DNA from 3 places in the Ferrimonas sp. YFM genome. Region 2 is predicted to be linked to each of the others. Evidence: predicted binding sites of a transcription regulator. Region 2 holds the regulator's gene; each other region holds the start of a gene.
The links. Region 2 encodes LexA, which represses DNA repair genes until DNA is damaged. Its sites were predicted from a motif close to TACTGTATNNNNATACAGTA; they were not measured.

Region 1 (2,272 bases), 920 kb from region 2:
CGTAAGAGAGGGCAAAGCGCGCCTCATCCAGATAGCCCCACTCCTCCAGCTGGAGGAAGAGTTCGTCGCTGCCAGAAAGATCAAAGCCGCGCTGACGCAGTTTTTGCTTCAGCTCGGCTTTGGCGTGATCCCGGCGGCTCAGCAGATTCAGAGCCGCCTGTTTGAGGTCGGCCTGGCTCAGGCTTCCTCACCCTCTTTAGCAGGGTCAAACTCGTCGGCCTGGGGCTCGGCCTTCACCAGCAGCATGGCACGCAGCTGGGACTCGATCTCTTCGGCGATGGCCACGTTTTCCTTGAGGAAGCGGATGCAGTTCGCTTTACCCTGACCAATCTTCTCGCCCTTGTAGCTGTACCAGGCGCCGGATTTCTCCACCAGCTTGTGCTTCACACCGAGATCGATGAGCTCACCCTCTTTGGAGGAACCCTCACCGTAGAGGATCTGGAACTCGGCCTGTTTGAACGGAGGTGCCACCTTGTTCTTCACTACCTTGACCCGAGTTTCGTTACCCACCACCTCGTCACCATCTTTGATGGCACCGGTGCGGCGAATATCCAGACGCACGGAGGCGTAGAACTTCAGGGCGTTACCACCAGTGGTGGTTTCAGGGTTACCGAACATCACACCGATCTTCATCCGGATCTGGTTGATGAAGATACACAGGGTGTTGGAACGCTTGATGTTAGCGGTCAGCTTACGCAGGGCCTGAGACATCAGACGGGCTTGCAGACCCACGTGAGAGTCACCCATCTCGCCTTCGATCTCCGCCTTGGGCGTCAATGCGGCCACGGAGTCGACGATCACCACGTCCACGGCGCCGGAGCGCACCAGCATGTCGCAGATCTCCAGAGCCTGTTCACCGGTATCGGGCTGGGACACCAGCAGCTCCTGCACGTTCACACCCAGCTTCTCGGCATAGATGGGGTCCAGGGCGTGTTCAGCATCCACGAAGGCACAGGTCTTGCCCATCTTCTGAGCTTCGGCGATCACCTGCAGAGTCAGGGTGGTCTTACCGGAAGATTCAGGACCGTAGATCTCAACAACACGACCGGCGGGCAGACCGCCAATACCCAGAGCCACATCCAGGCCCAGAGAACCGGTGGAGATGGCCTCAATGTCCATGGCAGTGGCATCACCCAGGCGCATGATAGAGCCTTTTCCAAACTGCTTTTCAATCTGTCCCAGGGCAGCGGCCAATGCCCGCTGTTTGTTGTTGTCCATTGCTAGCTCCACTCTGAAATTGGATGAGGCGTTATCTTTAACTGGGGTCAGTATACTGTATAGTCATACAGTATCAACCCCTGTTTACTGTATGGAGGCGTTTTTCGATCCGGGGTATGATAACGGCTTTGTCGATTTTGCCCAGCAGGAAACTCGTGAGCCCCCAGTCCGACGCCCTAGCGCATCACACGCCGATGATGCAGCAGTACCTGACTCTCAAAGCCCAGCATCAGGATGTGATCCTGTTCTATCGCATGGGCGACTTCTATGAACTCTTCTATGACGATGCCAAGCGCACTGCGGCTCTGCTGGACATCACCCTGACCGCCCGCGGCAAGAGCGGCGGCGATCCCATCCCCATGGCCGGCGTTCCCTACCATGCGGTTGAGGGCTATCTGGCCAGGCTGGTGCAGATGGGTGAATCGGTGGCGATCTGTGAGCAGGTGGGCGATCCGGCCACCAGCAAGGGCCCGGTGGAGCGCAAAGTGGTGCGCATCGTCACCCCGGGCACGGTGACCGACGAAGCTCTACTGACCGAGCGTCGCGATAACCTGGTGGCCGCCCTGTATGAACACCAGGGCCGTTTTGGCTTTGCCACTTTGGATCTCACCTCCGGCCGGTTCTTCCTCAATGAGCTGAACGATGAAGAGAGCCTGGCCGCCGAGCTGCAACGGGTGGCGCCGGTGGAACTGCTCTACTGCGAATCGCTGATGGCAATGCACCTGGTGGAGGATCTCAAGGGGCTGCGCCGCCGGCCCGAATGGGAGTTTGACCTGGCCACCGCCCGCAAGCAGCTGACCGAGCAGTTCGGTACCCGGGATCTGGCCGGGTTTGGGGTGGAGGACGCCAACCTGGGCCTGTGCGCCGCCGGTTGTCTGCTTCAATACGTCAAGGACACCCAGCGTACCGCCCTGCCCCACATCCGCAGCATCGGCCGCCATCTCTCCGATGAGGGCATCGTGCTGGATGCCGCCACCCGGCGCAATCTGGAGCTGACCCGAAACCTCAGTGGCGGCCATGACAACACCCTGGCGTCGGTGCTGGACGCCAGCGC
Region 2 (2,272 bases):
TTGCTGGAGTAGTCGGCGGCGATCTCCTCCAGGTATTCGGTGGCCTTCTCCCGGGCTTTCTCTTCGCTGATCCCCTTGCTCTTGGCCTCGTCGGCGACCGCTTGCTGCAGTCCCTTTGAGGCCAGCAGGCTGGCAAACAGGGCCTGGCGATCCGGCAGACGCGGGCCGGTGGCCACGGTGCGCTGACGACCGAAATGCACCCGGGCAACCCGGGCCAGCTTCTGGGCAATCCCCTCGTCGGTGCCGTGGTTGTCGGCCATGTAACGCAGTGACACGGGACGGGAGAAGCGGATGAAGCTATCCCGGCCCAGCATCATCAGGATAAAGAATTTGCGCAACCAGGTGGGGTGCTCCCGGTTCAGCAGGGTGGCGGAGACACTCTCCTCCTTGCCTGGGTCCCGGCCCCAGAACAGAGACACCGGCACCACCTGGGCGTCCAGGTCATCATAGGTGCGGTGCAGGCCCAGCAGCTTTTCGAAGCGGGCCATAAAGTCCGCTTTCTTGCGCGTGCCAAACAGGGGGGTGGCGCCGTTGAGCCACACCACCCGGCTCACCTTCTCTCCCTTGACCTCCAGGGGCTCAAGGGGACTGGGCAGGCCGCTGTTCAGACAGGCCTCATGCAGGGCCAGCAGATCAGAGTGGGATTCGTGGGCCATCACGTACACCAGGGGCCGCTTGGGATCGATATCCAGCTCAGAGATGGGGTCCTCGGGCACCAGGCGGGTGGTCACTACCGGCTTCTGCAGCCAGCGTGCACCCTGCATCCAGGGTGAAAGGTAGTCTTGAGTCACCGTTGAGTTCGCTTCTTGTTCTTCAATTGACGTAGATTCTACACCGAAAGCGCTCGGTACGGCAGTGGCTCAGATATTCAGTTGTCTCAAACTGTTCCGGAACTCCTGCCTGCAAATAACTGTTGAATTAATCGCCTACCTGTATATACTCACAGTGGTACTGTATAGATAAACAGGTAGAACTATGAAGCCGTTAACCCCAAGACAGAGCCAGGTGCTGGAGCTTATCCGCAGTCACATGCAGGAGACCGGCATGCCCCCCACCCGGGCCGAGATCGCCAAACGCTTGGGGTTCCGCAGTGCCAATGCCGCCGAGGAGCACCTCAAGGCCCTGGCCCGCAAACAGGTGATTGAGATTGTGCCCGGCACCTCCCGGGGCATCCGCCTGCTGGACAGCGGCCCTGAGCCGGAGCAGCTGGGTCTGCCCCTGATCGGTCAGGTGGCCGCCGGTGAGCCGATCCTGGCTCAACAGCATATCGAGCAGCACTGCCAGATGGATCCGGCCATGTTCCATCCCAGCGCCGACTTCCTGCTGAGGGTGCGCGGCGACTCCATGGTGGACATCGGCATCATGGATGGTGACCTGCTGGCGGTACACAGCCAGAAGGACGCCCGCAATGGCCAGGTGGTGGTGGCCAGAGTTGGAGAGGATGTGACGGTAAAACGCTTCGAACGTAAGGGTAACGTCGTCTATCTGCACGCAGAAAACCAAGAGTATCAACCCATAGTGGTCGACCTGGAGCAGGAGTACATGTGCATCGAGGGGCTGGCAGTGGGGGTGATTCGAAATGGAGGATTGCACTGATGAAAAGCCGCCAGGCAACACAATACCGCCACCCTGGCCTGTGGCAGGGAAGTTGGAATCATGGTGCCAGCCTGAACAAGCTGGAGGATGGCATCGAGACCTTGACCCGGCTCGCGCCGGAACTGGCTGAACTGAGCCGCAAAGAGCGCTGGCTGGTGCTGGTCAATCCGCCCGCCTTCGGCTGGAAGCGGATCCTGAAGGAGGCCGGTGTGGCCATGGATCGCATTTTGCTGGTGCGCTGCCAGGACGAGGTGGAGGGGCAGTGGGCCGTGGAGCAGGCCCTGAGCGGCCGCACCTGTTCTGCGGTGCTGGCCTGGTTGCCCACCATCGCCGCCCGTGACTGGCGACGCCTGGAGCTGGCCAGTCGCCGGGCCGATTGCTGTGGCTATCTGTTCCAGCCTCAACACCATCCCATGACTCCTGCCCTGGTCAGCAACTGGATCCACTGATTTTCGGGAAAAAGGGGGGCTTTAGGCTGTAATTAGCCCCAATCCCGATTTTTGAATCTAATTCGCCCCCTTCCTGCGATAATTCGCTCATTCTTTCATCTGCTTAGACTTATATTCCGACTTGGCCGGCATATAAGGTATTTCCTCTGTTTTGCCCTTCCATTGTTTCATTGAGTGCTATTCTTGATCTTGATCAAATGAGTTTGTCTCATTAGGTTAGGAAAAGA
Region 3 (2,272 bases), 780 kb from region 2:
GTCGCTGCCGCTGGGGGAGAGCGATTGTGGTTCGAAGTTCACCTCTATATGGAACTTGGCATGAGGCAGGGCCAGCTCTCTGAGGTTGGCGGTGATCTGCTTATTCAGCTCTTTGGCATAACGCTGGCGGCTCTTGCTGAGTCGCTGGGCGGACTGGCCACAGGCCTCTCTGGCCTGGTCACGTTCCAGTTCCAGTTGCTCGAGGCGCTCCTCTCCGGCACCGATGGCGGAGAGCTCCTGGGCCAGCTGGGTGTGGAAGTCGGCCAGATCGGCGGCTTTAACCTGGTGCTTGCGCGCCAGGGTCATGGCTTTGGAGAGACGCTCCTCCAATTCGTGGAACCGCTCCGGATCCATCTCCAGGCTCTGATGGTAGCGATCCAGCTCGGCGGCGCCCTCCTGCAGTTGAATCAGCCCCTCATGAAGAAGCTCGACAGTGGGCGCCAGGGCGGCATCGTCACCGGCAAGGGTTTCCACCTCACCTATCGCCTGTTGAAGCAGAGACAGGGCGTTTACCTCTTCCCCTTCACTGAGCAGGTAGCAAGCACGCTGGCTCTGCTCCATGAGGGTGGTGCAGTTGGCCAGCCGTTTGTGTTCAGCTTCAATGTTCTGAAACTCCCCCGGCTCCAGGCCAAATTCATCCAACTCCTGAACCTGGTACTCCAGCAGCTGCCGACGGGCCTGACGTTGTTCCTGCTCGTCGCGCAGACGCACCAACTCATTGTCCAGGTGCTTCCAGCGCCGGTAAGCGTTGGCACAAGCCTCCAGCAAACCATGATGGGCGGCATAGTTGTCCAGCAGGCTTTGCTGGGTCTGACTCTGCAGCAGCCCCTGATGGGCATGCTGGCCGTGGATGGTGAGCAGCATCTGGCCCAGGGCCTTGAGCTGGGCCAGAGGCACCGGCTGGCCATTGATCCAGGCTTTGGAGCGTCCTTCACCGCTGATGCTGCGCCTGAGAATGCACTGGTCCTCGTCGTCCAGCTCATTCTCCTTTAGCCAGTGGACGGCGTCGGGAATGGCACTGATGTCGAAGCAGGCAGACAGTTCAGCCCGGGGGGCGCCGGGGCGCACCATGGCGGCTTCCCCCCGGCCACCAAGGCAAAGCCCCAGGGCATCAATGGCGATGGACTTACCGGCACCGGTTTCCCCGGTGATGGTGGTCATTCCGGAGTGAAACTCCAGCTCGAGGAATTTTACAATGGCAAAGTTGGAGACCGTCAGTTGGCTCAGCATCTCAGTTTCCTGTATGAATCGACATACTGTATGGAAAGACAGTATAGAAAGACAGTATAGGGCTTTTTTCTGCTCAGTAAAGCAACAGAGACAAAAAGTTGTACAGCGGGTAACCGCCTTCTATGGTTCATTGAGGGTGGTTTTCGGAGGCGTCTGCATGATAGCAGTGGTGACCGGCAGCAACAGAGGACTGGGGTGGCATGTGGCTCATCAATTGGCTGAGAGGGGGTACCATGTGGTGACCTGCGCCCGAAGCCATGAAGCCGCCACCCGGGTGGCGGAGTCCATTCGGGAGAGGGGGGGAGAAGCCAGCCCCTTTATGCTGGATGTGTGTGATGCCGAGCAGGTTCACGCCCTGGGAGCCTGGCTGGGTCAGTTGTTCGGCGGGGTTGAGGTGCTGGTGAACAATGCCGGGATCTTTGTCGATCAGGGGCAGTCCCTGTCGGACATCACTCTGGAGCAGTGGCAGCAAACTCTGACGACCAACGTCACCGGGGCGATGCTGATGTGCAAGATGATTCTGCCTCTGATGCGTCCCAGGGGCTATGGGCGCATCGTCAATGTTTCCTCCGGCTATGGCTCTCTGGCCGAGATGGGAGAGTTGCAGGTGGCCTACCGGGTGTCCAAGGCGGCCCTGAATGCGCTGACCCGGGTGGTGGCTTCTGAGGTGTCCGATGAGGGGATTAAGGTCAATTCCGTCTGCCCTGGCTGGGCCAGAACCGACATGGGCGGGCCTCAGGCCAGCCGGGATCCGGCCGAGTCGGCCAACTGGATCACCTGGGCAGCGACCCTGGATCCCCAGGGCCCCAATGGCGCCTTCTTGCGAGACGGCAAATCGATTCCCTGGTAGACAGGGTCTGCGGATGTGAACTACAGCGAAGGCAAATCAGAACAGTTTGTTGCCCCAATCCAGCTTACTGCGCAGCACTTCGAAATAGTTGTAGCCCTTGGGGTGGATCAGGCGCAGGCAGGCATCCGCCTTGCGAATGCGAATTTCGTCACCAGGCTGGCAGGGCAGGGTTACCTGGCTGTCGCAGCTGAT

Region 1: a site for LexA is predicted at 1,272-1,291, ahead of recA (recombinase RecA). Genes of this name have one in related genera too.
Region 3: a site for LexA is predicted at 1,255-1,274, ahead of recN (DNA repair protein RecN). Genes of this name have one in related genera too.

Annotation. Positions count from the first base shown of each region.
Region 1 covers NZ_AP027368.1:1,098,602-1,100,873, reverse strand. The annotation lists gene QUE41_RS05125 (regulatory protein RecX) at 1-151, opposite strand, end outside; gene recA (recombinase RecA) at 178-1,218, opposite strand; gene mutS (DNA mismatch repair protein MutS) at 1,413-2,272, shown strand, end outside.
Region 2 covers NZ_AP027368.1:176,275-178,546, forward strand. The annotation lists gene plsB (glycerol-3-phosphate 1-O-acyltransferase PlsB) at 1-764, opposite strand, end outside; gene lexA (transcriptional repressor LexA) at 976-1,596, shown strand; gene QUE41_RS00850 (SulA-like leucine-rich domain-containing protein) at 1,596-2,045, shown strand.
Region 3 covers NZ_AP027368.1:956,260-958,531, forward strand. The annotation lists gene recN (DNA repair protein RecN) at 1-1,230, opposite strand, end outside; gene QUE41_RS04580 (SDR family oxidoreductase) at 1,388-2,080, shown strand; gene nadK (NAD(+) kinase) at 2,117-2,272, opposite strand, start outside.